Regions from separate parts of the Frigoribacterium sp. CF331 genome, predicted to be linked through region 3. Evidence: predicted binding sites of a transcription regulator. Region 3 holds the regulator's gene; each other region holds the start of a gene.
The links. Region 3 encodes HrcA, which represses chaperone genes, less so after heat shock. Its sites were predicted from a motif close to TTNGCACTCGNNNNNNNCGAGTGCNAA; they were not measured.
Positions count from the first base shown of each region.

Region 1 (10,405 bases), 1.4 Mb from region 3:
GAAGGGCGTCTCGACGATCTCCGGCCTCCGTCCGGGTGCCTCGGCCACCGCGACCCTCAAGTCCGTGTCGGCCCAGGACGTCGAGGTGCGTGAGTTCGTCGCCCTGCCGAAGACGGCCGGCGCCCTCTACCAGGGGTGGGAGCTGCGCCGACAGGCCGACGGTTCGACCTACCGGGGTCGCCTCGAACTCGGCGCCTCGGGCAAGGCGGTCCTCGTCGTCACGAAGGTCTGGAAGGGCAAGGAGTCCTCGCTCGGCCGGACGGCCCTGCCGTCGTCGGTGACGACCGGGTCCACGGTCGCCGTCGCGTTCCGCGCGGTGGGCACCACCACCGTGTCGGTCCAGGGCAAGGCCTGGGTGCGCGGCACGGCCGAGCCCGGCTGGCAGGTGTCCGTCGACGACTCGTCGGCCACCCGCGTGGCCGCACCCGGTTCCGTGGGCATCTGGCAGTACGCCAGCGGCGGCAACAAGGCCCCCGTGACGACGAGCTTCGACGACCTCGTCGTCACGAGCTCGCCGCAGACCGCCGTGCCCGCCCCCGCGCCCGTCCCGGTGCCGACGCCCACGACGCCGGCGCCGGAGCCCACGTCCCCCGAGCCGACGACGCCGGAGCCCACGACGCCCGAGACGGTGCCGTCGGTTTCACAGGGCTCCGCCCCGGTCGGTGGCACCTCCTACGCCGTCCCGGCCGGCGCGGTCGTCGTCTCGCCCGGCGGCGACGACGCGGCGGCCGGCACGCAGGCGGCCCCGCTCCGCACCCTGGCGGCGGCGGTCGCGAAGGCCCGCACCGGCGGGACGATCGTGCTGCGCGCGGGTTCCTACAACGAGAGCGTCGTCGTCCCGTTCCAGAAGAAGCTGACGATCCAGTCCTTCCCCCGCGAGGCCGTGTGGCTCGACGGTTCCGTGCCGGTGTCGACGTGGCAGCGCTCGGGGTCCGGCTGGAGCACGCCGTGGTCGTTCTTCCCCTCCGCCGAGATCGGCGGATCGGTGGACAACCCCCGCTTCGTCTCGCCCTCGTTCCCCTACGCGGCGCGACCGGACCAGGTCTTCCTCGACGGCGTCCAGCTGACCCAGGTGGCGCCCTCGCAGCTCGCCCCCGGCACCTTCGCGCCCGACCCCGCCTCGGGTCGCGTGCTGATCGGCAGCGACCCCTCGGGTCACGAGCTCCGCATCAGCAACAAGCAGCAGGCCCTGTGGGTCCAGTCGCCCGACTCGACCGTCCGTGGCCTCGGCATCCGCCGGTACGCCACCCCCAACTCCGACAAGGGCGCCATCCGCTTCGGCAACACGGGCGGCACCGCCGAGAACCTGGTCATCCAGGACAACGCCATGATCGGCATCAACCTCGAGAACAACGGGGGCCGTCTCCGGCACCTGACGGTCGAGCGCAGCGGTCTGCTCGGCGTCGGCACGAACGCCTCGTACGACCTCCAGCTCACCGACTCGGTGATCCGTCAGAACAACTGGCAGCGCTTCAAGGAGGCACCGGTCTCGGGCGGGGTCAAGATCACCCGGTCGCGCGGCGTGACCGTCACGAACAACGACATCAGCCGCAACTACAGCTCGGGCCTGTGGCTCGACGAGTCGGTGTACGACAGCAAGGTCACCGGCAACACGGTCGACGGCAACGAGTGGACGGGCATTCAGCTCGAGCTCTCGAGCAAGGCCGTGGTGGCCGACAACGTGATCACCGGTGGCAAGGCCGGTCTGCAGATCATGGGCACGGACGACGTCCGCGTCTACAACAACTCGATCGGCGGCTTCAGCGAGTACGGCGTCAAGATCACCCAGGACGAGCGCCGTCAGGCGACCGCCCCGACCGGCCAGGACCGTCGTCGTCCGATCCCCGACCCGACCGTGACGTGGGTCACCGGCAAGATCACGCTCGCCAACAACGCGTTCGGCAGCGGCGGGCGCTACCAGGTGTTCGTGCTCGACAGCAAGACGAACCGGTCGGCCGACTCGATGGGCATCACCGTCACGGGCAACGCCTTCAACCAGCGGCGCACGTCGGCCCAGGCGACCCTCGTCGGGTGGGGCGGGGGCGACAACAGGACGGTCACCCGTCTCGACACCGTGTCGGCCCTGTCGGCGAAGAACTCGTCGTGGCGCAACGTCGAGACGCAGCAGGTGCTCGACCTCGGCGGCATGACCAGCCTGTTGGCCTCGTCGCTCGGCATCGTCTCGGCCCTGCCGTCCGACATCGCGGCACTGCTCGGCCAGCCCGGCACGGCGCGTCGCATCGGCGCGTTCTGACCGGCGTGACGGAGCCCGGCCCCGGCCGGGTTCCGTCACCCGTCAGGAGGCGCGGGTCGGCCTCCCGACACCGCCTACGATTGACCCCGTGATCCTGGCCATCGACACCTCCGCCGGCTCGTCCGTCGCCGTCGTCGACCGCGACGGCGGAGTCCTCGCCGAGCGCACGGTCGCCGACACCCGGCGGCACGCCGAGGTGATCGGCAGCCTGGTCGACGAGGCCCTGCGCGAGGCGGGCGTCGTCCCCTCCGACCTCTCGGCCGTGGTCGCCGGCCGTGGCCCCGGGCCCTTCACGGGCCTCCGCGTCGGCATCGCCGCCGCCCGCGCGTTCGCCTTCGGGGCCGGCGTGCCCTGTCTCTCGGTCGGCAGCCACGACGCGGTCGCGTTCGAGCGGCTCTCGGCCGAGGGCGGTCGGTCCGTCGCCACGGCGGGCGGGCGCCTCGACTCCCCCCTCGTCGTCGTCACCGACGCGCGGCGTCGCGAGGTGGCGTACAGCGCGTGGTCGGGTCTCGACGACGACGGCCTGCCCGTGCTCGTGGCCGGCCCCGCCCTGGTCCGGCCGGCCGACCTCGACGAGGCGACGGGCGCCTCCTCGTCCTGGCCCCGCACCGACCCCGACGCGACGACGGTCTCGGCGGCCGCCCTGGGCATGCTGGCCGAGCGGCTCTTCGAGCACGGTCGCCCGTTCGCCGACGCCGAGCCCCTCTACCTGCGCGAACCCGACGTGACCCCGTCGGCCGGTCCGAAGCCGGTGACCCGATGAGCGTCCTGTTGCGCACGGCCACCCTCGACGACCTCGACGGCATCATGGCGATCGAGACCACGACCTTCGCCTCCGACGCCTGGTCGCGGGCGAGCATGACGCACGAGCTCACGGCTCCCGGCGGCCGCTACCTGGTCGCCGCGGCCGAGGGCGACGACACCACCGTGATCGGTTACGCCGGCATGCTGGCGCCGAGGGGCGCCCCTCAGGCCGACGTCCAGACCATCGCCGTGCTCGCCGAGCACCGCGGGCGGGGGCTCGGCCGCGCGATGCTGACGCAGTTGCTCGGCGAGGCGCGTCAGGCCGGCGTCCACGAGGTGTTCCTCGAGGTGCGGGCCGACAACCCCGGGGCGCAGCACCTCTACGAGTCGCTCGGGTTCGAACCGATCGCCGTCCGCAAGCGCTACTACCAGCCCGACGGGGTCGACGCGGTCGTCATGCGGCTCACCGTGCCCGCCGCGGTCACCGGGACCACCCCGACCCGGGCCGAGCCGTTCGGCGACGCCCCCCTCGACCGGCAGGAGGATCTCGGGTGACCGCCGACCGTGAACCGCTCGTGCTCGGCATCGAGACCAGTTGCGACGAGACCGGCATCGGCATCGTCCGGGGGCGGACGCTGCTGGCCAACGTCATCTCGTCGTCGATGGACGAGCACGCCCGCTACGGAGGCGTCGTGCCCGAGGTCGCCGCCCGCGCGCACCTCGAGGCGCTCGAGCCGGCCCTCGCCGCGGCGCTCGCCGAGGCCGGGGTCACCGTGGCCGAGCTCGACGCCATCGCCGTGACCAGCGGCCCCGGGCTCGCCGGGGCGCTCATGGTCGGCGTCGGCGCGGCGAAGGCCCTGGCGCTCGCCACCGGCACGCCCCTCTACGCCGTGAACCACCTCGTCGGGCACGTCGGTGCCGACGTGCTGCGCGAGGACGGCAGCGAGCTCGAGCTGCCGACGATCGCGCTGCTCGTCTCGGGCGGACACACCTCGCTGTTGCACGTGCGCGACCTGGTCGACGACGTCGAGCTGCTCGGCGAGACCATCGACGACGCCGCGGGCGAGGCGTTCGACAAGGTCGCCCGGCTGCTCGGCCTGCCCTACCCGGGCGGTCCGCAGATCGACCGCGTCGCCGAGGGCGGCGACCCGCGGGCCGTCCGGTTCCCGCGCGGGCTGACCCTGCCGAAAGACCTGGCGAAGCACCGCTACGACTTCTCGTTCTCGGGGCTCAAGACGGCCGTCGCCCGATGGGTCGAGCAGCGTCGCGGCGAAGGAGGCGCGGTGCCGGTCGCCGACGTCGCCGCCAGCTTCCGCGAGGCGGTCGCCGACGTCCTGCTGACCAAGGCCCTCGCGGCCTGTGCCGACCGGGGCGTGCCGCGCCTGCTGCTCGGCGGGGGAGTCGTGGCGAACGCCCGTGTCCGGCAGCTCGCCGCAGAGCGCTGCGCGGCCGCCGGGGTCGAGCTGCGCGTGCCGCCCCTCTCGCTCTGCACCGACAACGGCGCGATGATCGCCGCGTTGGGCGCCGAGCTCGTCTCGCGTGGCCGGGCACCGTCGCCGCTCGACTTCGGTGCCGACTCGACGCTGCCCGTGACGATGGTGCAGGCCGTCTGAGCCCGCCCCGTCGGCGGCTCGGTCGCCCGGTGCCCGTCGCCGATAGCATGCAGGGGCTCGACCGACCGCGGCCGTCACCGGCCGAACCTCAGCAGAAGGACGTCCTCCGATGACCGACCACAACTCCGGGCCCCAGGGCCAGCCCTCGTCGCAGAACCCCTACCCGGGTCAGCCGCCGGCCCACCAGGGCCAACAGCCGGCCTACCAGGGCCAGCCCTACGGTGGCCAGCCCGCCTACCAGGGCCAGAACGGCGCACGCTCCGGCCAGCGCAACACGCTGGCCCTCGTGTCGCTGATCCTCGGCATCGTCGGTTTCGTCACCGGCGGCCTCGCCGGCATCGCGGCGATCGTCACGGGCCACATCTCGCTCAGCCAGATCAAGAAGACGGGTGAGGACGGCAGGGGCATGGCCCTGACCGGCACGATCCTGGGCTACGTGTCCGTGCTGATCGGCATCCTGCTCATCGTCCTGGTCTTCGTCGGGCTGGGGATCGTCGCGAGCGATCCCGCCCTCTACGACGGCAGCTACAACTCGTAGTCCGACGCAGCGTCGGGTGGCGGCTTCCCAGGGGCCGCTCATCGGCGTCGTCGCTAGCATGAAAGGGTCCGCGCCGACGGTGCGGACCCTTTCGTGATCCTCGGTCGCGACCGGCACGACCCTGACCGGACCGACCCTGACCGGACCGACCGACGACACGACCGACCCACCGCTCGCGAAAGGCAGCTCATGGCCACCGACGACACCACCCCCGAGAAGCCCTCCTCGACGCCGAGCGCGCCCTCGGCGTCCACCCCGCCCACGGCGACGGGTGCCCCGCCCGTGAGCCAGACCGAGGGCGCCCGGGGCCCGGCCGCCTCGTCGCCGCCCCTGCCGCCCACCGCCTTCCCCGGGGCGCCGTCGCAGCCGCCCGCCTCGTCGACCCACGGCGGAGCCGGCGTGCCGCCCACGGGCTCGGCACCGTACGGTGCGCCGCAGGGTGCTCCCGCCCACCCGCAGCCCGAACGGTCCCGCCCGGGGCAGGTTCCGCCCGGTGCCCCTCAGCCGCCCCGGCCGCCGTATGCGCAGCCCGGCACGCAGCCTCAGGCCGCGTACGGTCAGCCCGCCGGGCACGGGCAGGGTCTCGGCCAGCAACCGCAGGGCTACGGTCCGCCGCAGGGCTACCGTCCGCAGCAGGGCTACGGTCAACAGCAGGGCTACGGTCAACAACCGGCCCGCGCAGGACAGGCGCCCGGTCAGCCGCCCTACGGCCACCAGCCCCAGGGTCAGCAGGCGTACGGGCAGCAGCCCTACGGGCAGCAGTCGTACGCCCAGCAGCCGTACGGTCAGCAGTCGTACGGCAGCGCCCCGTACGGCCAGCAGCCCTACGGCTCGCCCTACCCGCCCTACGCCTCGGCCGGTGCGGCCCAGCCCCCGCGTCTGCTCAGCCTCTTGTCGATGATCGGGTCGATCGCCGGCCTCGTGCTGGCCCCGTTGACCTTCGGGCTCTCGATCGTCCTCTCGATCGCCGGCGTCGTCCTGGGCCACCTCGGCGCGTCACGCGAGCGTCATGCCCGCGGCTTCTGGCTGACCGGCCTCGTCGTGGGCTACGCCGGCGTGGTCCTGATCGTCCTGGGCTGGGTCCTCTTCGGCCTCTGGATCGCCGGGTTCTCGTCCGGCTCGGGCTACTACGGCGGTTACTGACCGTCGAGGCGTGTCCGACGGCGTGCTCCCGAGCCGCCGTCGGGTGGTGTCCGACGTCGTCCGCGCCGCAGCCTGCACGGGTGATGCCGGGGCGGAACGAGCGGGCACCGGCGCCGCCTCCGGTCCGATCCGGGTTATCGTGGCGTGCCACCCACCCGAACCGGCCTCCCCGGCACCCGACTGCGACACGGAGGATCGATGTCAGCGCCAGCCCGCGACCACGCCGCCGTCGACCCGGCGCGCCGTCCGTCGCGGCCCGACGCGCTCGGCGCCGTCCTCGACCCGCGGCGGAACGCCTACAACCTGATCCGCCTCGTCATGGCCGCGGCGGTCGTGGTCTGGCACTCGGTCCCCCTGACCGGGCACGACATCGGCTTCGAGCCGGCGCGTCAGCTCGCCGCTCGCCTTCCCGTGGACGTGTTCTTCGCGATCTCGGGCTACCTCATCGTCATGTCCTGGTCGAGGACCCCTCGGGTGGTCGCCTTCCTCCGGGCCCGCGTCCTCCGCATCTTCCCGGCGTTCTGGGTGTGTCTCGTCCTCACCGCCGCCGTGTTCGCCCCGGTGTCCTTGCTCCTCCGGGGCGCGCCCGTCCCCGACGGGTTCGTCGGCGACGCCGTGTCGTACGTCGTGCGCAACAGCCTCCTGCGCGTGTGGCAGTACGACATCGCGGGCACGCCCCTCGGCACCCCGGTCGAGGGAGCCTGGAACGGCTCGCTCTGGACCCTCGGCTGGGAGTTCGCCTGCTACCTCGGCGTCCTGCTGCTGGGCGTCGTCGGCCTCCTGCGGTCCCGCTGGGCCCTCCCCGCCGCCTACCTGCTGTGCACCCTCGGCGTGGTGGCCAGCACCTACGGCGGGGTGCACAACTGGTACCTGACGAACGGGTCGCGGTTCGGCATCGTCTTCGTCGCGGGCGCCCTCGTGTACCGCTGGCGTGACAGCATCCCCGTCCGGCCCTGGCTGCTCGTCCTCGCCGGGGTGGCCGTCCTGGCCTCGTCGGCCCTGCCCGACTACGGTCTCGTCGCCGCACTCCCGCTCGCCTACCTCGCCCTCGGGGTCGGTGCGTCGATCAAGAACCCGCGGGCATCCATCCGCACCGACATCTCGTACGGCACCTACATCTACGGCTTCCCGCTGCAGCAGTTGCTCGCGACCGCAGGAGCGGCGGCCTGGGGAGTCCCGCTCTTCGCCCTCGTCTCGCTCGCGGTCACCTTCGTCCTGGCGACGGCGAGCTGGCACCTGGTCGAACGGCCCTTGATGAAGTTCAAGCGGCGCAAGCCGCTGGCCGGGCCGACCGATCCGGTGGGCACCGTCGCCTGAGCCCGGCACGCCGACCGGCACCCGGGCGCGACCGGACCAGGACGCCGGGGGTCGGTCCCGTCCCGCCGCGCGTCAGGCCAGGCGCTCGCAGAGCAGGGCCGTGTGCCGGCCAGCGACGCGGGTCAGCACGAGCGTCGCCGACCCGGTGCCCTGCAGCGACAGGCGCTTGCGGAACGTCGCGGGGTCGACGTCGACCCCGCGCTTCTTGATCTCGAGTCGGCCGATGCCGCGGGCCCGCAGTTCGCGCTTCAGCGTCCGCTCGTCGAGCGGGAAGGTCTCGACGACCCGGAAGCCCTGGGCGAAGGGGGTCTCGACCCGCGCCTCCGTGGTCAACCAGGCGATGTCGCGACTGATCGTGCGGGCGTCCATCGACCGGGCGAGGTCGCCGATCAGGCGTGCCCTGATGACGGCACCGTCGGGCTCGTAGAGGTACTCGTCGAGGTCGCCGGGGTCCACGTCGTCGGAGTCGGCAGGCGCCGTCAGCTCGGACGCACCGGAGGCGCCGATCACGAGGGCGGACCGGCCCACCCCCGGCCGCGCCAGCGGTCCGAACCACACCCCCACCTCGACCACGTCGCGATCGACCGAGATCCACTGGCACTCGGCGTCGGTCGGCAGCAGTTCGCGGTCGACGCCCGGTCCGAGCTTGACGCCCGTGGGCAGCCGCTCGGCGAGACCGAACGCGACGTCCAGGCCGGGGGACCAGTCGGCGGGGTCGGCGAGGCGCTTCGTCGCGGAGTGGCCGGACGTCCGCCTGGCCGGGTCGAGGAACACGCCCTCGACCCCGCCGAGGTCGGTCGTCGCGGCGTCGCCGTGCTCGACCCGCGACGACGACCACGGTGCGAGGTTGTACGAGGCGACCGCGGCGGTGACCTCGTCGCGGTCGACCGCGAGCACGTCGAGGTCGAGCGCGGCGAAGGCGATCGCGTCGCCGCCGATGCCGCACCCGAGGTCGGCCACGCTGCCGAGGCCGGCGGCGGCGTAGCGGCCGGCGTGCCGGGCGGCCACCGGGAGGCGCGTGGCCTGCTCGAGGCCGGCCTCGGTGAAGAGCATGCGGCTCGCGAACTCACCGAACTTGGCGGCGGCCTTGCCCCGGAGCCTCGCCTGGGTCAGCACCGCGGACACCAGGGCGGGCGGATGCCCCTGCTTGCGGAGCGCGGCCACGGTGCCGACGACGTCGTCGCCGGTGCCACCGCCCGCCGGCAGCGAGTCGAGCAGCCGCAGCCCCTCGGGTGAGAGGACTTCGAGCAGCTCGGAGGAATCCATGTCGTCCAGTGTGACGCACGCGACCCGACCCGTTGGCACTCGGATTGACCGAGTGCCAGTCTCGTCCTACAGTTGTTCTGGCACTCGCCCCCGGCAAGTGCCAGCCCCCATGTTTTCGTAGCACCGAGAAAGAAGAGGTCACCCGTGTCGGTCAGCATCAAGCCGCTCGAAGATCGCATCGTCATTCGTCAGGTCGAAGCCGAGCAGACCACTGCTTCGGGCCTCGTGATCCCCGACACCGCCAAGGAGAAGCCCCAAGAGGGCGAAGTGGTGGCGGTGGGCCCGGGCCGCATCGACGACAACGGCAACCGCGTGCCGCTCGACGTCGCCGTCGGCGACAAGGTCATCTACAGCAAGTACGGCGGAACCGAGGTGAAGTACGGCGGCGAAGACCTGCTCGTGCTCTCGGCTCGCGACGTCCTGGCGGTCATCGTCCGCTAGTTCCCGGCGCGGCTCCGGCCGTCGCCCGCGACCACCGGTCGCCGCCCCGAAGGCCCCTGCCCAGGCAGGGGCCTTCGTCGTGTCCGCGGCCTCCCGGCGGACGATCGACCGTCCCCGGGCGTGATCGTCCGTCGATCGATCCACCGTGGCAGGACCTCGCGTTCCGTGCAGTGGGTGCAGCCACCTAGAGTCGCCAGGTGACCTCGACCCGCGCCTCCTCGTCCCCCGCCGCCCCGACCCCGGGGCTCGGCGTCGCCGGAGCCGGCGGTGCGGGGCTCGCCTACGCCCTGGGGGCCTACGGGCTCTGGGGCGTGCTGCCGGTGTACTTCCTGCTGCTGGCACCGGCCGGCCCGTTCGAGATCGTGGCCTGGCGCGTGCTCTTCTCGCTCGTCTTCTGCGCGGTGCTGCTCGTCGTCACGGGCGCCCTGCGCTCGTTCGGCGCGCTGCTGCGCCAGCCCCGCGTGGTGGGCACCATGGGGTTGGCCGGCGCGTTCATCGTCGTCAACTGGACGGTCTTCATCTCGGCGACCCTCAGCGGTCACGTGGTCGAGGCCGCCCTCGGGTACTTCATCAACCCCATCGTGACGGTGCTGCTCGGCGTGGTCGTGCTGCGCGAACGCCTGCGCACGACCCAGTGGGTGGCCGTCGGGCTGAGCGCCGTGGCCGTCCTCGTGATCGCGGTCGGCGCGGGGCGGCCACCGGTCATCTCGCTCGTGCTCGCGTTCTCGTTCGGGCTCTACGGGCTGGTCAAGAAGCAGGTCGGCGGTCGCGTCGACGCGGTCGGCGGGCTCACGCTCGAGACCCTGTGGATCGCCCCCTTCGCGGCCGCGACCCTGATCGTCCTGCACGTGACGGGCCTGGGCGGCGGCGTCGTGCTCGGCACGGTGGGCGTCGGGCACACGATCGCCACGGTGGGCACCGGCGTCATCACCGCCGTGCCCCTGCTGCTGTTCGCCGCGGCGACCCGTCGGCTGCCCCTGACCACCGTCGGCCTGACGCAGTACGTCGCGCCCGTGCTGCAGTTCGTCGTGGGCGTCGTCGTGCTCGGCGAGCACATGTCGCTCACGCGCTGGGTCGGCTTCGCGATCG
Region 1 covers NZ_CM173545.1:1,115,641-1,126,045, reverse strand. The annotation lists gene AC3CCI_RS05200 (right-handed parallel beta-helix repeat-containing protein) at 1-2,254, shown strand, start outside; gene tsaB (tRNA (adenosine(37)-N6)-threonylcarbamoyltransferase complex dimerization subunit type 1 TsaB) at 2,343-3,017, shown strand; gene rimI (ribosomal protein S18-alanine N-acetyltransferase) at 3,014-3,553, shown strand; gene tsaD (tRNA (adenosine(37)-N6)-threonylcarbamoyltransferase complex transferase subunit TsaD) at 3,550-4,611, shown strand; gene AC3CCI_RS05180 (DUF4190 domain-containing protein) at 4,721-5,149, shown strand; gene AC3CCI_RS05175 (DUF4190 domain-containing protein) at 5,339-6,292, shown strand; gene AC3CCI_RS05170 (acyltransferase family protein) at 6,491-7,609, shown strand; gene AC3CCI_RS05165 (class I SAM-dependent methyltransferase) at 7,682-8,875, opposite strand; gene groES (co-chaperone GroES) at 9,020-9,316, shown strand; gene rarD (EamA family transporter RarD) at 9,514-10,405, shown strand, end outside.
Region 1: groES (co-chaperone GroES) is a predicted target of HrcA. The motif match lies at 8,908-8,934, and genes of this name have one in related genera.

Region 2 (10,405 bases), 1.2 Mb from region 3:
TCGTGGGCACCGGTCCGGTGCACCCGTCAGTTTACGGCGACGGACGCTGGGTGGTTGCCAGGTTGACGGGGCACGTCCATGCCCTGGACGGCATGTGGCGCGCGGGTGGGTCGTCAGCCCTCGGGCCCGCGGGGCAGCCTGACGACGCGCCGCCGGTCGTCCCGCGACCACCAGACGAGGTCGGCGAGGGCCCAGGTCGCGGCGCCCAGCCCCGCGAGCACCACGACCACCGTGACGACCGTGACGCTGCCCCCGCCGACCGCCAGGGCGGCGACGATGCTCGCGATGACGACGAGCGCGCAGAACACGGTGACGAGGGGCAGGGCGATGCCGCCGCGCTTGGTCAGCAGCCAGTTCGGCACGTCGGGGTCGACGTGCACGTCGTGTCGTCGCACGGTGCCTCCTCGGCGGGTCGGGTCCCGGCGATCGTAGCCCGAGCACCTTGTACCCTCGGGTGCATGAGCGACCTGCGGCGACCCTGGTTCACCCTGACGAAGACGGGCGCCGTGGTGCCCGCCGTCTTCGAGGTGCTGATCGGCCTCTTCGGCCTCGTCGTCCAGGTGCTCAACATCGCGTCGGGCGTGCCGGTCCAGGCGTTGACCGTGATCATCCTCGTCGTGGCCCTGCTGCTGATCGCACAGGGCGTCGCCGACCTGGTCTGGTGGAGCAAGGACGGCCGTCGCGCCAGGGCCCGCCAGGTCTGACCCGCCGCCGGCCCACCCTGCCCGTGCCGCCCCGCCCGCGCCGCATCGTCGGCGGCGGCGGTCAGGCGGACGCCTCCGGCCGGGGCCGACGCAGTCGGTGCGTCGCGAGCAGCACGACGACGACCACGCCCACCCCGATCGCGGTGTCGGCCGTGCGGGCCGCCACGAGGGCGCCCACGTCGACCGGCGTGCCGCCGAGGGCGCGCATGCCGAGGGCCATCGGCGTGATGAACACGAGCGCGAGACCGTAGTTGCGGACGATCAGCAGCTCGGTCGCGAACTGCAGCACCCCGAAGGCGACGATCAGGGCGGCGACGCCCGGCTGCCAGGCGAGCAGCAGGGCGGCGAGGCCCACCCCGACGAGGGTGCCGAGGAGGCGGTGGCCGGCCCGCACGAGCTGCCCCGCGGTCGCGGTCCCCACCACGGGCACCACGGCCGACACCATCGCCCAGTACGGGCTCTGCACGCCGAGCGCCACGCTGAGCGACCCGGCCGCGATCGAGGCCACCAGGCAGACGGCGGCGTGGACGAGCGTCCGTCGGCCGTCCAGGGGTCTCGGCCCGCGCCTCCAGCGACGACCCTCGGCGGTGGCCAGCGCCCGGCGGCCGGAGGGCAGCAGGGCTCCCGCGAGCGAGGCGAGCAGCGCGACGGCGAGGCTCGCCGGGGCGACGACCGCGGCCGCGCCGACGGTCGAGGCGGTCGCGGGGACGAAGGCCGTCACACCGAGGCCGAAGACGAAGAAGAGCGGGCCGGGCGGGCTCCAGCGGCGCAGGTCCGACACGGCTGAAGCCAGGCCGGCCACGAGGCCGATCGCGACGACGGCCACCACCACCGGGGCGCCCGACGCCGCCAGGACCGTGCCCAGCACGACGCACGCGACCAGGCCGAGCCCCGCCTCGAGTTGCATCTCGAGGCGCTGGAACCTCGGCAGGCCGCGACCGAACGCCGAGGCGAAGGCCCCGAAGACCGCGTAGGGCGTCCACTCGACGTGACCGATCAGGGCGAGCACGACCATCGGCACGAGCACCGAGACGGCGACGCGTGCCGCGGGGCGGTGGGCTCCGTCGTGCGGACCGAGGCGGACGAGGTCTCGCGGATGCGGCAGCAGACGGTGGGCGGGGGCGGTGGTCGTGATGGCGGGTCCTCCGGTCGACGGGGCGTGGGCGCTCGTCGTCGAACTGCTTCACGGGTGAATGAACTGCATCCACTTTACCCGTGAAGCATCGGTACTCTCAAGGCATGAGCGACCACGGCCCGCGCGACGCGATCGACGACGTCCACGACCGGTGGCGCGAGCTGCGACCCGACCTCGACGTCTCGGCGATCCCCGTCGTCGGCCGGGTCAACCGCCTCGCCCGCATCGTGCAGCGCCGCAGCGACGACCTGCTCGCCGAGTTCGGCCTGGGGCGTGCCGACTTCGACCTGCTCGCCGCCCTGACCCGACGCGACGCCCCGACGACCCCCACGCAGCTCGCCGACGAGACGCTGCTGTCGCCGCCGGCCGTCACGAAGCGCGTCAAGGGCCTGCTCGCGGCCGGCCTCGTCGACCGGTCGGCGAACCCCGACGACCACCGCGGCTACTTCGTCGCCCCCACCGCCACCGGACGCCGGCTGATCGACCGGGTGCTCGAGGTCCAGCTCGCCGACGAACGGGCGATGCTCGCCGCCCTGCCCGAGGAGGCGCGCGCGGCCGTCGCGGACGGCCTGCGTCACCTGCTCGTCGCCCTCGAGGGCTGAGCGGGGCCGGACCGGTGCGATCGGGCCGCGTCATGGGGGAACAGAGCCGGCCACGGGACTCGAACCCGTAACCTTCCGATTACAAGTCGGATGCGCTACCAATTGCGCCAGGCCGGCGGAGCGTGCCCATCTTACCCAGGCCGCGCCTCCCGCCCCGGCGCGAAGGGTGCGGCCGGTGCAGGATTGGCGCTCCGAGGGCGAGAAGTGGTGAAGTAGACGGAGCGCACCGCGCCCGTTCGACGCACCGACCTGAGGAGCCCCCCTTGTCCACGATCTTGACCGCGCTCGGTTCGCTCGCCCTGCTCCTCGTCAGCTTCGCCCTGTTCGCCTACTCGTTCGGCACCGGCGAGCCCAACGCCTTCGTCTTCTTCGCGGGCATCGTGCTGATGACCGGGTCGTTCTGGCTGCCCATCACGGTCATCGGCAACAGCCACAAGACCTGGTGACCGGGTCGGCGTCCCGCACGGGGGCGCCGACGCGCCGGGGTCACCTCACGACGACGGCGTGCTGACGAACCGTTCGGGGTCGAGCAGCTTGCGCGGCTTGCCCTCGTCGTCGTCGCGACCGCCCACGTAGAGCCAGCCCAGCAGCTGCTCGCCGTCGCGCAGACCGTGCGCCGCGGCCACCTCGGGCGTGCGGGTCCACACGCCGGTGCGCCAGAAGACGCCCCAGCCCTCGTCGTCGAGCACGAGCGACAGCAGGTGGGCGACGCCCGAGGCCACGGATTCTTGCTCCCAGTACGGCACCTTGCGGCTCTCGCGCGGAGACACGACGACCGCGACGATCAGCGGGGCCCGCAACGCCTTCTGGGTCAGCTTGTCGCGGGCGTGCCCCTCGGCCCCGCTCGCCTCGGCGAGGGACCGACCGACGATCATGCGGTCGTCGCCCCGCAACTCGAGCAGGCGCCAGGGGCGCAGCTCGGAGTGGTCGGCCACCGTCGCCGCCGACCGCACGGCGTCGAGCAGCTGCTCGTGCGTCGGCGCGACGTCGGTGACCTTCGACCGCGACCGACGTCGCCGGGCGGCGTCGGCGACGGTGCTCACTACTCGGCGGCCTTGAAGTCGAGCGAGATGCTGTTCATGCAGTAACGGTCGCCGGTGGGCGTGCCGAAGCCGTCGGGGAACACGTGGCCCAGGTGCGAGCCGCAGTTCGCGCAACGCACCTCGGTTCGGGTCATGCCGAGGCTGTCGTCGTCGATCAGCTGCACGGCCTCGGGGTTCACCGACTCGTAGAAGCTGGGCCACCCGCACCCGCTGTCGAACTTGGTGCCGCTCTTGAACAGCTCGGCGCCGCAGGCGGCACACGCGTAGGTGCCGGCACGGCTCTCGTCGAGCAGCTCGCCGGTCCACGGACGCTCGGTGGCGGCCTCACGCAGGACGGAGTACTGGTCGGCGTCGAGCTCCTCGCGCCACTGCTCGTCGGTCTTCTCGATCTTGTACGCCACGATGATCTCCTCGCTTGTCGGGACTCCTCATCCAACACGATCCGGCGTCGCGCGATTCCCGGCGCCCACCGGGCTGCCAGACTCCGGGGGTGAGCACCTCCGAGCGCTTCCTGGCCGCTGCCCTCGCCTTCGAGCGCGAGGGCTCGCCCTCGCAGGCCGCCCTGGCCCGGGGCGTCGCCGGCGACCCGGCGGCGCTCGCCGTCGTCGACCGGGCCGAGGAGGCGCGGCGCCAGCCCGTCCTCGTCCTCGCGGTCTGTCGGTGGCTGGGCGCGCCGCCCGGGCCCTGGTCGACGCTGCGGCCCTGGTTGCTCGCCCGCTCCGACGACGTCGTGGCCGAACTCGGCCGGCGCCTCACCCAGACCAACGACGTGAGGCGCTGCGCCCCCCTGTCGATCGCGCTGGCCCGGGTGCCGGGCCCCGTCGCGCTGCTCGAGGTCGGTGCCTCGGCGGGGCTCTGCCTCGGCGTCGACCGGTACGGCTACCGCTCGGGCGACCACGCCTGGGGCGACCCGTCGAGCACGGTGCAGCTCGCGGTCGACGTCGTCGCCGGGGTCGACGCGCCGCCGCTCCCCGAGGGGCGGCTGCCCGAGGTCGTCTGGCGGGCGGGGCTCGACCTCGACCCCGTGGACGTCGACGACGCGGAGCAGGTCTCGTGGCTCGAGACGCTCCTGCCGCCCGAGCGCGTCGACCGGCACGACCTGCTCAGGCGGGCGGTGGCGCTCGCCCGCACCGCGCCTCCTCGGCTCGTCGCGGCGGACGCCGTCGACGGCCTCGCCGCCCTCGCCGCCGAGGCGCCGCAGGGGACGACGCTCGTCGTCGTGTCGACGGGCACGCTCGTCTACCTGCCGGGGCGGCGACGTCAGGCCTTCGTCGACGAGGTCGGCCGGCTGGGCGCGCGGTGGATCTCGTACGAGCGGCGCGACCTGCTGGCCGACGTCGTCGCCGAGGCGCCGCCGGGCGTGCCGGCCGGGGACGCCTTCGCCGCACTCGCGCTGGACGGGCGGGCGATCGGCGTCGGCGACGCGCACGGGACGCGCCTGCACCTCGTGTCGTGAGCCCCGTGGGTTGCCGGACCACGCGCCCGGCCTCCGCGATCGGCCACGGAGCCGCCCCTAGGATGGCCCGGAACCGAGGGGAGGGCTGCGAGGATGGACGAGAACGCGACGGGTGACGACGTGCGCGCGAGCGTGCTGTCCGAGCGTGACCGCGCCGTCCTCGACTTCGAACAGCGCGCTCCGGCGGCGGCCGGTGCCCGCGAGGCCGCGATCCGGCGCGAGCTGGGCCTCGGGGCCGTCCGCTACCAGCAGTTGCTCAACTCGCTCATAGACCGACCGGCTGCACTGGCCTACGCCCCCATGCTCGTCGGCCGCCTGCAGCGGCTGCGAGCCGCCCGCCGCGACGCCCGAGCGACCCGTTCGTTCGGTCCGACCCACTGATCCACGAGAGACCCACGCATGCCTGCATTCGACCGAGACCGGTTCGACGACGTCCCCGCCGACCTCGACCGCGTCGGGGCGCACCGGGCCGTGAAGCGCCCGGGCGGCGGCTGGATCGCCTTCGCCTGGGCCGCCCTGGCGACCGGCGTGCTGGTGGGGGCCGGGGTCGTCTACCTCGGCGTCGCCAACGACAGCTTCCAGTTCGTCAACCCCTCGTCGTCGAGCACGGCCGAGGCCGGGGCCGCCGAGACCGACACGGCCACCTCGACGCCCACCCCGTCGGCCAGCGAGTCGGTCGCACCGCTCACCGACCCGTCGCAGGTCGACCCCGCGGTCACCGTCACCGTCCTGAACGGCACGGCCACGGCGGGCCTCGCCGGAGCCGCCTCGGAGCGCCTCGAGGCCGAGGGCTGGGTCGTCGGCACGCAGGGCAACGCGAGCGAGCGGGTCTCGACCTCGACCGTCTACTACTCGTCGGCCGCCGACGAGGCCGTGGCGCTCGGGTTGGCCCAGCAGCTCGGCATCGCGGACGTCGAGCTGACCGACGCCTTCCCCGGCGCCTCGGTCACGATCGTCCTCGGGGCCGACTACAGCGCCTGACGACGGGCCGTCGAGGCGGCCCACCCGAGGAGGCGCGGGTGCCGTCGGGCCCTCGCCGCGCCTCCCGTGTTACGCCCGTGTTTAATCACGGGTTGATTCCTCACCTTTTGCGGGTGTTTCTCGGATGACCTGTTCATCTCGGCTTTTCTCGCCGCTAGCATCTGGGATTGGTCGCCCCTCACGGCTCGCCGACCTGGTGTTCTGCACGAGTGACGCTGCCCCGTCCGGGTGCGCAGGTCACTGCGTCGACGACCCGGCCCGGCAACACCGCACGTGCCGTACGTACACAGCAAGGGGAGCGACACCATGGCAAACGGGACCGTCAAGTGGTTCAACGCGGAGAAGGGCTACGGCTTCATCACCGTCGAGGAGGGCGGCCAGGACGTCTTCGTGCACTACTCGGCCATCGACATGAGCGGGTACAAGGTCCTCGAAGAGGGCCAGGCCGTCGTCTTCGAGGTCGGCACGGGCGACAAGGGCCCCCAGGCGGAGTCGGTCCGACTCGCCTGAACCCCGTCGGCGCGCCCCGACGCGTCGACACCCGCCGAGCACGCCGTCACGGTCCGCCGTGGCGGCGTGCTCGCGTCCGTAGGCCCCGGAACGTCACTTGCACTCTCATCGGGCGAGTGCCAGAATCGTTGCTGGCACTCGCGACACGTGAGTGCCAATGCTTCTGCTTCATGACGTCCGGGAGGGACGAAAAACACACATGGCTAAGATCATTGCTTTTGACGAAGAGGCCCGTCGCGGCCTCGAGCGTGGCCTGAACATCCTGGCCGACGCGGTGAAGGTCACGCTCGGCCCGCGTGGTCGCAACGTCGTGCTCGAGAAGAAGTGGGGCGCCCCCACCATCACGAACGACGGCGTCTCCATCGCGAAGGAGATCGAGCTCGACGACCCGTTCGAGAAGATCGGTGCCGAGCTCGTCAAAGAGGTCGCGAAGAAGACCGACGACGTCGCCGGTGACGGCACGACCACCGCGACGGTGCTGGCCCAGGCCCTCGTCCGCGAAGGCCTGCGCAACGTCGCGGCCGGCGCCGACCCCATCTCGCTGAAGCGCGGCATCGAGAAGGCCGCCCAGGCCGTCTCCGACCAGCTGCTCGCCGACGCGAAGGACATCGAGACCAAGGAGCAGATCGCCGCCACGGCGTCGATCTCGGCCGCCGACCCCACCATCGGCGCGCTCATCGCCGAGGCCATCGACAAGGTCGGCAAAGAGGGCGTCGTCACCGTCGAGGAGAGCAACACCTTCGGCACCGAGCTCGAGCTCACCGAGGGCATGCGCTTCGACAAGGGCTACCTGTCGCAGTACTTCGTCACCGACCCCGAGCGCCAGGAGGCCGTCTTCGAGGACGCCTACGTGCTCATCGTCAACTCGAAGATCTCGAACATCAAAGACCTCCTGCCGATCGTCGACAAGGTCATCCAGTCGGGCAAGCAGCTGCTGATCATCGCGGAAGACGTCGACGGCGAGGCCCTGGCCACGCTGGTCGTCAACAAGATCCGCGGCATCTTCAAGTCGGTCGCCGTCAAGGCCCCCGGCTTCGGCGACCGTCGCAAGGCCCAGCTGCAGGACATCGCGATCCTCACCGGTGGTCAGGTCATCGCCGAAGAGGTCGGTCTCAAGCTCGAGAACGCCACGCTCGACCTGCTCGGCCGTGCCCGCAAGGTCATCATCACCAAGGACGAGACGACCATCGTCGAGGGTGCCGGCGACGACGAGCAGATCGCCGGCCGCGTCCGTCAGATCCGCAGCGAGATCGAGGCGACCGACAGCGACTACGACCGCGAGAAGCTCCAGGAGCGCCTCGCGAAGCTCGCCGGCGGCGTGGCCGTCATCAAGGCGGGTGCCGCGACCGAGGTCGAGCTGAAGGAGCGCAAGCACCGCATCGAGGACGCCGTCCGCAACGCGAAGGCTGCCGTCGAAGAGGGCATCGTCGCCGGTGGTGGCGTCGCCCTCATCCAGGCCGGCAAGACCGCCCTGGCGAACCTGCAGCTCGAGGGCGACGAGGCGACGGGTGCGAACATCGTCCGCGTCGCGATCGACGCTCCGCTGAAGCAGATCGCCTTCAACGCGGGCATGGAGCCCGGCGTCGTCGCCGACAAGGTCCGCGGGCTCGACATCGGCTGGGGCCTCAACGCCGCGACCGGCGAGTACGTCGACATGCTGGCCGCCGGCATCATCGACCCCGCCAAGGTCACGCGTTCGGCTCTGCAGAACGCCGCGTCGATCGCCGGTCTGTTCCTCACGACCGAGGCCGTCGTCGCCGACAAGCCCGAGAAGAACCCGGCCCCGGCCGGCGACCCCTCGGGTGGCATGGACTTCTAGTCCGCACCGTCCGGCTCGCGCCGGGCACACGCACAAGGGCGGTTCCCCCTCGGGGGAGCCGCCCTTCGGCGTTCCGGGTGTGCGGCGTCGTGGGGTGGCCCGGATGCGCGACGCCGCGGGGAGACCAGGGTGCGACGTCCCGCTCGCCCGGTCCGACCCTCGCGTCCGGCGGTGGGCGATGTGCCTAGGCAGGGGTTCTGCGCCGACTGAGGGGGTGGGTTGGTGCGCGCGGGGTCGCACCCCCGCGTTCGGCGGTGAGCGATGTGCCTAGGCAGGGGTTCTGCGCCGGTCGAGGGGGTCGGCCGATGGGGCGAGCCGGGCCAGCTGCGAGATGCCGAGCCGCGAGGTGCCGCGAGGCGAGCCGGCTCGCAGTCAGGCGGTCGCGCTCGTGGTGACCGGCTCGGCGGGGGTGGAGACGTCGGCGGGCATGAGGGGCAGGGCGACGCGGAAGGTCGCTCCGCCGCCCGGGGTGTCGCCCACGTCGACCGAGCCGCCGTGGGCTGCGACGATGCCCGAGACGATGGCGAGGCCGAGACCGCTGCCGCCGGTGTCGCGGGTGCGCGACGAGTCGGCGCGCCAGAAGCGCTGGAAGATCTTCTCGCGGATCTGCGGCGGGATGCCCTCGCCGTGGTCGACGATGGCGACGGTGGCGACGCCGCGCGACGGGTCGGACTGCACGACGAGTTCGATCGGGCTGTCGTGTTCGGTGAAGCGCATCGCGTTGCCCATCAGGTTGGTGATCACCTGGCGGATCTTGTTCTCTTCACCGAGCACGATCGCCGGCGCCTCGAACCTCTGCACCTCGTCCTGCAGCTGGGCGGCGGTGGCGGTGTCGCCGTTGCGCACGGCCCGGGCCCGCAGGCTCCGGAGGCGCGCGAGGGTCGCGCCCGCGAACGAGATCGGCCCCGTCGCCCCCGGTGCGGCACCCCCGAGTGGCGTGCCCGCCGCGGGCGTCGTGACCGCGGCCGGGGGAGTGGCCTGGGGGAGGCGCCCGTCGGCCGTCGCCTCGTCACCCTCGACCGGTGCCTCGAACGGCGCGACGACCGGTTCGAGCACGATCACGTCGATGTCGCGGTCCGGGTTCGACGCCATCGTGTCGAGGGCCGAGTCCCTGGCGAGCTGCACGAGGTCGACCGGGCCGAGCTCGAGGGGCTTCGACTCGTCGAGGCGGGCCAGGGCGAGGAGGTCTTGCACCAGCACGCCCATGCGGATCGCCTCCTTCTCGATGCGGTCCATGGCCTGGGCGACGTCCTCGGGCTTGGTGAGCGCCCCCATGCGGTAGAGCTCGGCGTACCCGCGCAACGACACGAGGGGCGTGCGCAGCTCGTGGCTCGCGTCGCCGACGAAGCGTCGCATCTGGTCGATCGTCTTGGCCCGGTCGTCGAAGGCGCTGTCGATGCGGCTGAGCATGGTGTTGAGCGACCGGTTGAGGCGGCCCACCTCGGTGTTGGGCGTGGTCGAGTCGAGGCGCTGGGTGAAGTCGCCGTCGGCGAACCGGGCGGCCGTGGCCTCGACGTCGCGCAACGGGGCGAAGGTCGACGTGACCAGGAGGCGCGTGAGGGCCGCCCCCAGGACGACCACCGAGAGTCCGAAGCCGAGGAAGATGCCGCCGAAGCGCCCGATCGTCGCGTTCGTGCTGGCCAGGTTCGTGCCCGCGACGATCGTCGCGGGCACGAGGGACACGGTGCCCTGGGCGTCGGTCGACTGCAGCTGCGTGGGGTGGGCGTAGAGGCGCCACTCGTTGTCGCGACTGGTGCTGTACCGGATGAACGCCTCGTCCATCGGGGCACCCGAGACGCCCAGTCCCGTCAGCACGGGGGCGTCCGTCGAGCTCGAGAGCTGGCTGCGGGTGTCGCAGATCAGGTCGCCGTCGGCGTCCAGGATGGCCACGTAGCTGCTGGTCAGGCCGCCGAAGTTCACGGTGCACGACCGAGAGTCGGACGCGTCGATCAACGCGCCGTTCAGGTTGCGGGCCGAGTTCTCGAGCGAGGTGTCGACCTGCCCCATCAGATAGGTGCTGAGCACGGTCATCGTGCCGAGGCCGGCGACGACGAGGCCGAGGGTGACCAGGGTCACCGTGATGCCGGTGATCTTGGTGCGGATGGAGATCTCGTTCCACCACTGCGAGAGGCGTGCGTGCATGGGGTCAGACGTT
Region 2 covers NZ_CM173545.1:919,502-929,906, reverse strand. The annotation lists gene AC3CCI_RS04340 (hypothetical protein) at 114-395, opposite strand; gene AC3CCI_RS04335 (hypothetical protein) at 459-704, shown strand; gene AC3CCI_RS04330 (FUSC family protein) at 766-1,719, opposite strand; gene AC3CCI_RS04325 (MarR family winged helix-turn-helix transcriptional regulator) at 1,944-2,441, shown strand; tRNA gene AC3CCI_RS04320 (tRNA-Thr) at 2,486-2,558, opposite strand; gene AC3CCI_RS04315 (hypothetical protein) at 2,705-2,887, shown strand; gene AC3CCI_RS04310 (nitroreductase family protein) at 2,933-3,484, opposite strand; gene msrB (peptide-methionine (R)-S-oxide reductase MsrB) at 3,484-3,885, opposite strand; gene AC3CCI_RS04300 (DUF2332 family protein) at 3,975-4,940, shown strand; gene AC3CCI_RS04295 (DUF3263 domain-containing protein) at 5,034-5,321, shown strand; gene AC3CCI_RS04290 (LytR C-terminal domain-containing protein) at 5,340-5,921, shown strand; gene AC3CCI_RS04285 (cold-shock protein) at 6,228-6,431, shown strand; gene groL (chaperonin GroEL) at 6,631-8,250, shown strand; gene AC3CCI_RS04275 (sensor histidine kinase) at 8,623-10,392, opposite strand.
Region 2: groL (chaperonin GroEL) is a predicted target of HrcA. The motif match lies at 6,563-6,589, and genes of this name have one in related genera.

Region 3 (10,405 bases):
ACGGGGCCTTCGTCGTCGAGCCCGAGGGCCCGGGGGAGGGGCCTAGAGGGCGCCGACCTGCTTCGCGATGGACGACTTGCGGTTGGCGGCCTGGTTCTGGTGGATGACACCCTTGCTGGCGGCCTTGTCGAGCTTCTTCGACGCGAGGAGCAGGGCCGAGGTGGCCTTGTCCTTGTCGCCGGCGGCGATGGCCTCGCGGGTGGCGCGGACGGCGGTCTTGAGCTCGCTCTTGACGGCGCGGTTGCGGTCCTGGGCCTTCTTGTTGGTGCCGATGCGCTTGATCTGCGACTTGATGTTTGCCACGTGAACTACTTTCTGGATTCTGTGTCTCGGACGGATGTGCGCCAGCCGAGCGTCCGACCGACGTGAATCGGTCGACCCGGTGCTGCCGCCGGTGATGGCCACCGGAGCGGCTCTCGGCTGCGATCGCGTTCCGCCACTGCAGACGTAACGCGCAAGCCAACAGGCAACGTTACCAGCAGCAGGCCGCACTCTCAACGAGCGCCGTGCCGACGGCGTGCCGTGTCGCCCGTAGTACCGTGCCGTCATGCCCCAGCTCGCTCCCCACATGACCACCGTGCCCCCGTCGGGCATCCGTCGCGTGTTCGAGATCGCGGCACAGCTGGACGACGTCGACATGCTCGTCGTGGGTGAGCCCGACGTCCCCGTGGCCCGGCACATCGCCGACGCCGCCCGACGGGCCTGGGCCGACGACCGCACCGACTACACGCCGAACGGCGGCATCCCCGCCCTCCGCGAGGCCCTCGTGGCGAAGCTCGCGCGCGAGAACGACGTCCACGTCGACCTCGAACAGGTCTGGGTCACCGTGGGCGGCACGCAGGCGCTGCACCAGACCATGGGGCTGTTGCTGGCCGCGGGCGACGAGGTCCTCGTGCCCGACCCCGGCTACACGACGTTCACGATGAACGCGCACATGCTCGACGCCGTGCCCGTGCCCTACACGCTGACGCCGGCCCAGGGGTTCCATCCCGACCTCGACGAGCTCGAACGCCTCGTCGGTGATCGCACCCGGGTCCTGGTGGTCAACAGCCCGTCGAACCCGCTCGGCGTCGTCTATCCCGAAGAGACCTTGCGGCGGCTGCTCGGCTTCGCGCGCCGCCACGACCTCTGGGTCGTCAGCGACGAGGTCTACGAGTACTTCACCTACGGCCCGAAGCACGTCAGCCTCGCCTCGCTCGACGCGGACGACCGGGTGTTCAGCGTGTTCTCGCTGAGCAAGACCTACGCCATGACCGGCGTGCGGGTCGGTTACCTCGTGACCCCGAAGGGGCTCTCCGAGACGATGCGCACCGTGCAGGAGGCCGCGATCAGCTGCGTCGCCGAACCCGACCAGCACGCCGCCCTGGCCGCGATCGTCGGCGACCACCAGCCCGTGGCCGACGCCCGCGAGCACTACCGTCGCAACCTCGAGCTCGCGACGACGCTGCTCGACGAGCGGGGCATCCGGTACCTCGAGCCCACCGGCGCCTTCTACCTCTGGATCGACATGGGCCACGCCACCCGGGGCGACGTCGCCGGGTGGGCCGAACGGTTCCTGCTGACGCACCGGGTCGCGGTCGCGCCGGGCAGCGCCTTCGGCCGGAGCGGCGAGGGGTGGATCCGGGTCTGCCTCGCCTCGTCGCCCGAGGTGATCACCCGGGGGCTCGGCAAGCTCCCGGCTCCGGGCGACCCCCGCCGAGATCCGGGGGTCAGCCCCCTGGGTCCCGCGTCGGGCCGTTCCTAGGCTCGGAACATGACGAACCGACCCGTCCACGCCACCGTCCCGACCACCGTCCGCTCGCCCCTGGCCGTCTGGAGTCTCGTCCTCGGCCTCGCCTCGATCGGCTTCGGCTTCACCTTCGTCGTCCCGATCGCCGGCCTCGTCCTCGGCGTCCTGTCGCGTCGTCGCGAGCCCGAGGGGCGCACGATGGCCCTCGTCGGCATCGTGTCGTCCGTCGTGATGCTCGCCGGCACCCTCGTCGCCCTCGCGATCGGCGTCGCCGTCGTCGGTGGGGCCGGCCTGCTCGCGCTGATCCCCGGCACCGCGGGCTGACCCACGGGGCCAGGCCCGCGCCTCCCGCCCGTGCCGCGCCTCCCGCCGGCCCGCGCCTCCCGCCGGCCCGCGCCTCCCGCCCGCGCCGCGCGTCCGGCCCCGGGGCCGACGCACGATGCGTCGGCAATTCCCCCTCGCCGTCACGACGGGCGGGTGGGACCGAGGAGGCGCGGTGCCGGTGGTCACACCCGGCAGGAGTCGCCGACGCCCCACCCCGCACGGCGCGCCGTCCGATCCGGCCCCCCGGCATGGGAGAATCGAGCGGTACCCCCGCCCACCACCCCAGAGGATCGTGTGAGTCCCCAAGCAACCCGCGCACTCGAGCCGGCGTCGACCGAGCCCGAGTCCCTCCGCAACTTCTGCATCATCGCGCACATCGACCACGGCAAGTCGACCCTCGCCGACCGCATGCTCGGCATCACCGGCGTCGTCGAGTCGCGGGCGATGCGGGCGCAGTACCTCGACCGCATGGACATCGAGCGCGAGCGCGGCATCACGATCAAGAGCCAGGCCGTCCGCATGCCGTGGGAGCGCAACGGCGAGACCTTCGCGCTCAACATGATCGACACCCCCGGGCACGTCGACTTCAGCTACGAGGTCTCCCGATCGCTCGCCGCCTGCGAGGGAGCGATCCTGCTGGTCGACGCGGCTCAGGGCATCGAGGCCCAGACGCTGGCGAACCTCTACCTCGCGCTCGAGAACGACCTCGAGATCATCCCGGTGCTCAACAAGATCGACCTGCCCGCGGCCGACCCCGACAAGTACGCCGCCGAGCTCGCGGGCCTGATCGGCGGCGACCCCGCCGACGTGCTGCGGGTCAGCGGCAAGACCGGCATGGGCGTCGAGGACCTGCTCGACCGGGTGGTCGACCGCATCCCGTCGCCCGTCGGCGTGAAGGACGCCTCGCCCCGCGCGATGATCTTCGACTCGGTCTACGACAGCTACCGCGGCGTCGTCACCTACATCCGCATGATCGACGGCACGCTGCACCCGCGCGAGAAGGTGCAGATGATGTCGACCAAGTCGACGCACGAGATCCTCGAGATCGGCGTCTCGTCGCCCGAGCCCGTGCCCAGCCAGGGGCTGTCGGTGGGCGAGGTCGGCTACCTCATCACCGGCGTGAAGGACGTGCGCCTCTCGAAGGTCGGCGACACGGTCACGACGTCGGCCAAGCCCGCGACCGAGGCGCTGAGCGGCTACACCGAGCCCCTGCCGATGGTCTTCTCGGGTCTGTACCCGATCGACGGCAGCGACTACCCCGACCTGCGTGAGGCCCTCGACAAGCTCAAGCTGTCCGACGCGGCGCTGGTCTACGAGCCCGAGACCTCGGTCGCCCTGGGCTTCGGGTTCCGCTGCGGGTTCCTCGGGCTGCTGCACCTCGAGATCGTCACCGAGCGTCTCGAGCGCGAGTTCGGCCTCGACCTCATCACGACGGCGCCGAGCGTCATCTACGAGGTCACGACCGAAGACAAGAAGACCGTGACGGTGACGAACCCGAGCGAGTTCCCGGGCGGCAAGATCGCCAGCGTGAGCGAGCCCATGGTCAAGGCGGGCATCCTCGCGCCGAAGGACTACGTCGGCGTGATCATGGAGCTCTGCCAGCAGCGACGCGGCACGCTGCTCGGCATGGAGTACCTCGGCGAGGACCGGGTCGAGATCCGCTACGCGATGCCGCTCGGCGAGATCGTCTTCGACTTCTTCGACAGTCTCAAGTCGAAGACGGCGGGTTACGCCAGCCTCGACTACGAGCCCATGGGCGACCAGGAGGCCGACCTGGTGAAGGTCGACATCCTGCTGCAGGGCGAGCAGGTCGACGCGTTCAGCGCGATCGTGCACCGCGACAAGGCCTACGCCTACGGCGTGCTGATGACCGGCCGACTGCGCGAGCTCATCCCCAGGCAACAGTTCGAGGTGCCCATCCAGGCCGCCATCGGTGCCCGCATCATCGCCCGCGAGAGCATCCGCGCCATGCGCAAGGACGTCCTCGCCAAGTGCTACGGCGGTGACATCTCGCGCAAGCGCAAGCTGCTCGAGAAGCAGAAAGAGGGCAAGAAGCGCATGAAGACCATCGGCCGGGTCGACGTGCCCCAAGAGGCCTTCATCGCCGCGCTGAGCGGTGACGTCGAGAAGAAGGACAAGAAGTAGGCCATGCGCCGAGCCACCCACACCGAGACCCGCACGACCTACGGCGAGGTCGGGGCCACGCAGGCTCCCGACCTCATGCAGTACCCGCCGAAGGGGTTCAAGCCGGCCGAGTACCGGGCCCGCGTCGGTCACGGCGACGCCCGGTTCGCCGCGGCGTGGATCGCCACCATGACCTGGCAGATCCAGGAGCGCAGCGGCATCAGCGTCCGCGTCGACAGCGTGCCCTCGGCCGACGAGAGCGAGTACACGCCCGTGCAGTTCGACGAGCACGGCCAACCGGTCGACGCGGCCGAGTGGGCGGCCGCCCGTGACGAGTCGCGCTACGCGCCGGACGGCACGCCGTTCCTGACGGCGGGTACGACGGCCACGCTCGGCATCGAGGCTTACGGTCGCACGGTCGAAGCGCCGGTGCGCGTCGTCTACGTGATCGACGAGCCGAAGCGAAAGGGCTTCGCCTACGGCACCCTCGACGGGCACCCCGAGTGCGGAGAGGAGTCCTGGATCGTCGACCAGACCGACGACGGCTCGGTCTGGCTGTCGATCCGGTCGTTCTCGAAGCCGTCGAGCGCGAAGTGGCGCCTCGTGGCGCCGTTCCTCCGACGCACCCAGGCGCAGTACACGAAGCGGTACCTCCGGGCGCTCAGCCTCAACGAGAAGGGCGAGCAGACGGACGAGGTCGTCGTGGTCGAGGACACCGAGGCCGGGGTCGGCGACCCGCGCGGCGACGAGCGGCCCCCGACCGGGCCGCGCGGCGACGCCGCCGGGACCGGCGCCTGACGGTGCCCGGAGCCCTTCCCCTCGGCGACCCCGCACCGGTCGACGGTCGCCTGCCCGAGAGCGTCGCCGTCGGTGCCGACGCCCGCCACTTCGGCGTCTACCTGCACGTCCCGTTCTGCCGGGTGCGCTGCGGGTACTGCGACTTCAACACCTACACCGGCGACGAGCTGCGCGGCGCCCGTCGCGACGACTACGCCGGGCAGGCCGTCGCCGAGATCGAACTCGGGGGCCGGGTGCTGCGCGAGGCGGGGCTGCCACGGCGGAGCGCCTCCTCGGTGTTCTTCGGCGGGGGCACCCCGACGATGCTGCCGTCGGGCGACCTCGCGTCGATGCTGCACGCGACGGTCGACACCTGGGGGCTCGAGCCGGGCGCCGAGGTGACGACCGAGGCGAACCCCGACTCGGTCGACGCGCTCTACCTGCAGCAGCTCGCCGACGCCGGGTTCACGCGCGTCAGCTTCGGCATGCAGTCGGCGGTGCCCAGCGTGCTGGCCACCCTCGAGCGCACGCACGACCCCGAGCGCATCCCGTTCGTCGTCCGTTGGGCGCGGGACGCCGGGCTCGACGTCAGCCTCGACCTCATCTACGGCACGCCCGGCGAGACCCTCGACGACTGGCGCCGGTCGCTCGACGTCGCGCTCGAGCAGCAGCCCGACCACCTGTCCGCCTACTCGCTCATCGTCGAAGAGGGCACGAAGCTCGCCCGCCAGATCAAGCGGGGCGAGGTGGCGACGCCCGACGACGACACCGCCGCCGACATGTACGAGCTCGCCGACGCGCGGCTCGCCGAGGCGGGTTACGACTGGTACGAGGTGAGCAACTGGTCCCGGGGTCCCGAACACCGGTCCCGTCACAACCTGGCCTACTGGCAGGGGCACGACTGGTGGGGCGTCGGACCGGGTGCGCACAGCCACGTCGGCGGGGTGCGCTGGTGGAACGTCAAGCACCCGGCCGCCTACCAGCAGCGCATGGCCGCGGGCGAGTCGCCGGCCGCCGGACGCGAGACCCTCGACGACGAGACGCGCCGCGTCGAGCGCGTCCTGCTCGGCGTGCGCATCCGCGAGGGCCTGCCGACCTCCGAGCTCGACGACGACGGCCGTCAGGCCGTCGCCGGGCTCATCGCCGACGGCTGGGTCGAGGGTCGTCCGGCCCTGCGGGGTCGCGTCGTCCTGACGCGCGAGGGTCGCCTCATGGCCGACGCCGTCGTCCGGCGCCTGCTGCCCGACTGACCGGCCCGCCGCGTCGGGTCCCCGCCGGCCCCGAGGCGCACGTGGGGGAGGCAGGGGCCCGGGGGCGTCGGCCGAGAACACAGGAGGCGCGGGCCGAGAACGCAGGAGGCGCGGCTCCCGGGGGAGTCGCGCCTCGCGTCGTGCCCGTCCGGGCCGGTGGACCGTCTACTTGATGAACTCGATGGTCAGCGGGTACTTGTACCACTGGCCCTTGTTCGCCGCGACGGCGGCGATGATCGAGAAGACGACGACGAGGATCGCCGCGATCAGCGCCAGGAGGCCGCCGATGAGGATGATCGAGAGGATCGCCGAGACCACGTACACGATCGCCATGGTGATCTGGAAGTTGAGCGCGGTCTTGGTGTGCTCGCGGACGAACGGCCCGCGGTCCTTCAACACGAGGTAGCCGACGAGCGCGGGGACGAAGGCGAACAGGATGCCGCCGAGGTGGACGAGGGTCGCCCAGAGCTTCTCGTCCTCGGGGCGCATCGGCTGCACCGGCTGCGGCTGGGAACCGCCTTGCTGGCCGTAGCCTTGCTGGCCGTAGCCGCCCTGCTGGCCGTAGCCCTGGCCGGGCTGCGGGCCGTTCGGCTGGGCGGGAGGGGTGTCGGTCATGGCTGCACCTGTTCCGTGAGTGTCGTGCGGGTCGTCCCCGCCACCCTAGGGCAGGCGGGCGCGGCGCGAGTAGGCCGGGCGACGGAGGTGTCGTACGATTGGCAGTCCGGCACGACGAGTGCCAGGCCCGGTCGCCCGGAGGTGGACGACCCGGGGGGCGTCGAGCGAAGAGAGGTGCGGCATGGTCTCCGAACGCGGTCTCGAAGTGCTGCGCGTCATCGTGCACGACTACGTGGCCTCGCGCGAGCCGGTGGGGTCGAAGTCCATCGTCGAGCGTCACCAGTTCGGCGTCTCGGCCGCGACCATCCGCAACGACATGGCCCTCCTCGAAGAAGAAGAGCTCATCGCCGCCCCGCACACGTCGTCGGGCCGCGTGCCCACCGACAAGGGCTACCGCCTCTTCGTGAACCAGCTCGCCGACCTGCGTCCGCTGAGCGCGGCGCAGCGTCAGGCCATCGAGACCTTCCTCGGGGACTCCACCGACCTCGACGAGGTGCTCGGGCGGACGGTCCGGCTGCTGTCGCAGCTGACCAACCAGGTGGCCCTCGTGCAGTACCCGACCTTCTCCCGCGCGCGCGTGCGCCACGTCGAGCTGGTCAGCCTCGGCGACGGCCGCGTCATGACCGTGCTGATCACCGACAGCGGGCAGGTCGAGCAACGGGTGGTCGACATCCGCACGACCGTCGACGAGTCGTTCCTGTCCGAACTGCGGGCCGCGATCAACGCCGTGATCGGCGGTCGTCCCCTCGGCGAGGCGTCCGCCGCCCTCGCCGACCTGCCCGCACGGTTCCGACCCGACCTCGCCGCGGTGGTCGGCGTCGTCGTCGCCAGCCTGACCGAGCAGATCGCCGCGGGGCGCCAGGACCGTCTCGTGATGGCCGGCGCCGCGAACCTCGTGCGCACGGGTGACGACTTCAGCGGCGACCTCTATCCGGTGCTCGAGGCCATAGAAGAGCAGGTGGCCCTCCTGCGGCTCTTCGGCGAGATGCAGCTCGACGCGGTCGACGTGGCCGCGAGCATCGGCCGCGAGAACGCCTCGTTCGGGCTGTCGCAGGCCTCCGTCCTGGCCAGCGGCTACTCGACCCAGGGCAGCGAGGTCGCCAGGCTCGGCGTCCTCGGTCCGATGCGGATGGACTACTCGACCAACATGGCGGCCGTCCGTGCCGTCGCCCGCTACCTGTCGTCGCTGCTCGCCGAGCGGTAGACCACGATCGCGGCCCCGGCCGCCCCACGACCCCACCCCGTCCCGGTTCGCCGGGCCCGGCCCCGCCGGGACACCACCACACCACACCAGAGGCAGACGAGAACAAGTGGCAGATCATTACGACGTCCTCGGAGTCGACCGTCAGGCGACCCCGGAAGAGATCAAGAAGGCGTACCGCAAGCTCGCCCGCGAGCTGCACCCCGACGTCAACCCGAGCCCCGAGGCGTCCGAACGCTTCAAGGACGTCACGCACGCCTACGACGTCCTCAGCGACCCCCAGCAGCGCGAGCGGTACGACCTCGGCCCCCAGCCCGGCTTCGGCGGCGGCGGGAACGCGGCGGGCTTCGGCGACATCTTCGACGCGTTCTTCGGCGGCGGCGGCGGCCAGGGGCAGCGCCAGGGGCCGCGGTCGCGGCGCGAACGGGGACAGGACGCCCTGCTCCGGCTCGAGGTCGACCTCGACGACATCGTCTTCGGCACCCAGCGCGACATCGAGGTCGACACGGCCGTCCTCTGCGACACGTGCAGCGGCTCGTGCTGCGCGCCCGGCACCTCGCCCCAGACCTGCGACATCTGCGGCGGCTCGGGCCAGATCCAGCGCACCGTCCGCTCGCTGCTCGGCAACGTGATGACCTCGAGCCCCTGCGGCACCTGCCGCGGCTACGGCACGGTCATCCCGAACCCCTGCCCCACCTGCCAGGGCCAGGGCCGGGTGCGTGCACGTCGGTCCATCCCGATCGACATCCCCGCCGGCGTCGACACCGGGCTGCGGTTGCAGCTGCCCGGTCAGGGCGAGGTCGGCCAGGCCGGCGGACCGAACGGCGACCTGTACCTCGAGGTCAAGGTGCGTCACCACGACACCTACAGCCGCAACGGCGACGACCTGCTGGCGACGCTCGAGGTGCAGATGGCCGACGCCATCCTCGGCACGTCGACCACGCTCACGGGCCTCGACGGCGAGATCGAGGTCGAGATCAAGCCCGGCACGCAGAGCGCCGACATCATCACCGTGAAGGACCGTGGCATCACGCGGCTGCGGGGCACCGGACGCGGCGACCTCAAGATCGGCGTGCAGGTCGTCACCCCGACGAAGCTCAGCCACAAGGAGCGCGAACTGATCGAGAAGTTCGCCTCCGGTCGACGGTCGCCGGCACCCGAGCTGTCGCACTTCCAGCAGGGTCTGTTCGGCAAGCTGCGCGATCGCTTCCTGAACTTCTGACCGTGGCGCACTTCTACCTGGTCGACGGGCTGACCGACGCCGGGGCGGGGTCGACCGTCGAGGTGACCGGTTCCGAGGCGCGACACGCGGTCACGGTCAGCCGCGTCCGGGTGGGCGAGGCGCTGACCCTCGGCAACGCCCGGGGGCTGGTCGTGCAGGGCGAGGTCGTCGAGGCGGCACCCGACCGTCTCGTGCTCCTCGCGACGCGGGTGGTGCGCCACGACCGTCCGTCGACCCGCCTCGTCCTCGCCCAGGCCCTGGCCAAGGGCGATCGCGACGAGCTCGCCGTGCAGGCGGCGACCGAGCTCGGCGTGGACGAGATCGTCCCGTGGGCGGCTGCGCGGAGCGTCTCCCGCTGGGAAGGCCCCAAGGTCGCCAAGGGGCTGACCCGGTGGTCGTCGATCGTCCGCGAGGCGACCAAGCAGTCCATCCGTCCGTGGGCACCCGAGGTGACGGGGCTCGCGACGACGAAGGCCCTGGCCGCGCGCGCCTCCCGCGATCTCGTCCTCGTGCTCGAACCGTCGGCCGAGCAGGCGCTGACGGCCGTCGACCTGACCGCAGGAGGCGCGGTGCCCGACCGGGTCGTCGTGGTCGTCGGCCCCGAGGGCGGGGTGTCGCCCGCCGAACTGCTCCTGCTCGCTGAGGCGGGCGCCCGCCCGGTCCGCCTCGGGGACGCCGTGTTGCGCACCTCGACGGCCGGGCCGGCCGCCCTGTCGGTGCTGAGCGCGCGCCTGGGTCGGTGGTGAGCCACGGGCCGGTGGGCCGTCGGAGGTCGCTGTCGGAGGTCGTCGCTACGATGGGCAGCATGTCAGAGCCCACCGTCTTCAGCCGCATCGTGGCGCGAGAGATCCCCGCCGACATCGTGTTCGAGAGCGACACGGTCGTCGCGTTCCGCGACATCGCTCCTCAGGCGCCCGTCCACCTGCTCGTGGTGCCCAAGACCGAGGCCTACCGTGACGTGGTCGAACTCGCCGCCGGCGACCCGGCGCTGCTGGCCGAGATGGTCGCGACGGCGTCGCGGCTCGCCGCCGACCCGGCCGTCTTCGGGGAACACTCCGGGGCTGAGTTCCGTTTGATCTTCAACACCGGCGCATCCGCCGGCCAGACCGTGTTCCACGTGCACGCCCACGTGCTCGGCGGACCCCTCCAGGAAGGCACCCTTG
Region 3 covers NZ_CM173545.1:3,044,469-3,054,873, forward strand. The annotation lists gene rpsT (30S ribosomal protein S20) at 43-303, opposite strand; gene AC3CCI_RS14130 (pyridoxal phosphate-dependent aminotransferase) at 548-1,744, shown strand; gene AC3CCI_RS14135 (DUF4190 domain-containing protein) at 1,754-2,053, shown strand; gene lepA (translation elongation factor 4) at 2,348-4,198, shown strand; gene AC3CCI_RS14145 (DUF1990 domain-containing protein) at 4,202-4,975, shown strand; gene hemW (radical SAM family heme chaperone HemW) at 4,978-6,204, shown strand; gene AC3CCI_RS14155 (DUF4870 domain-containing protein) at 6,370-6,819, opposite strand; gene hrcA (heat-inducible transcriptional repressor HrcA) at 7,001-8,023, shown strand; gene dnaJ (molecular chaperone DnaJ) at 8,130-9,242, shown strand; gene AC3CCI_RS14170 (16S rRNA (uracil(1498)-N(3))-methyltransferase) at 9,245-9,988, shown strand; gene AC3CCI_RS14175 (histidine triad nucleotide-binding protein) at 10,048-10,405, shown strand, end outside; gene AC3CCI_RS14180 (PhoH family protein) at 10,403-10,405, shown strand, end outside.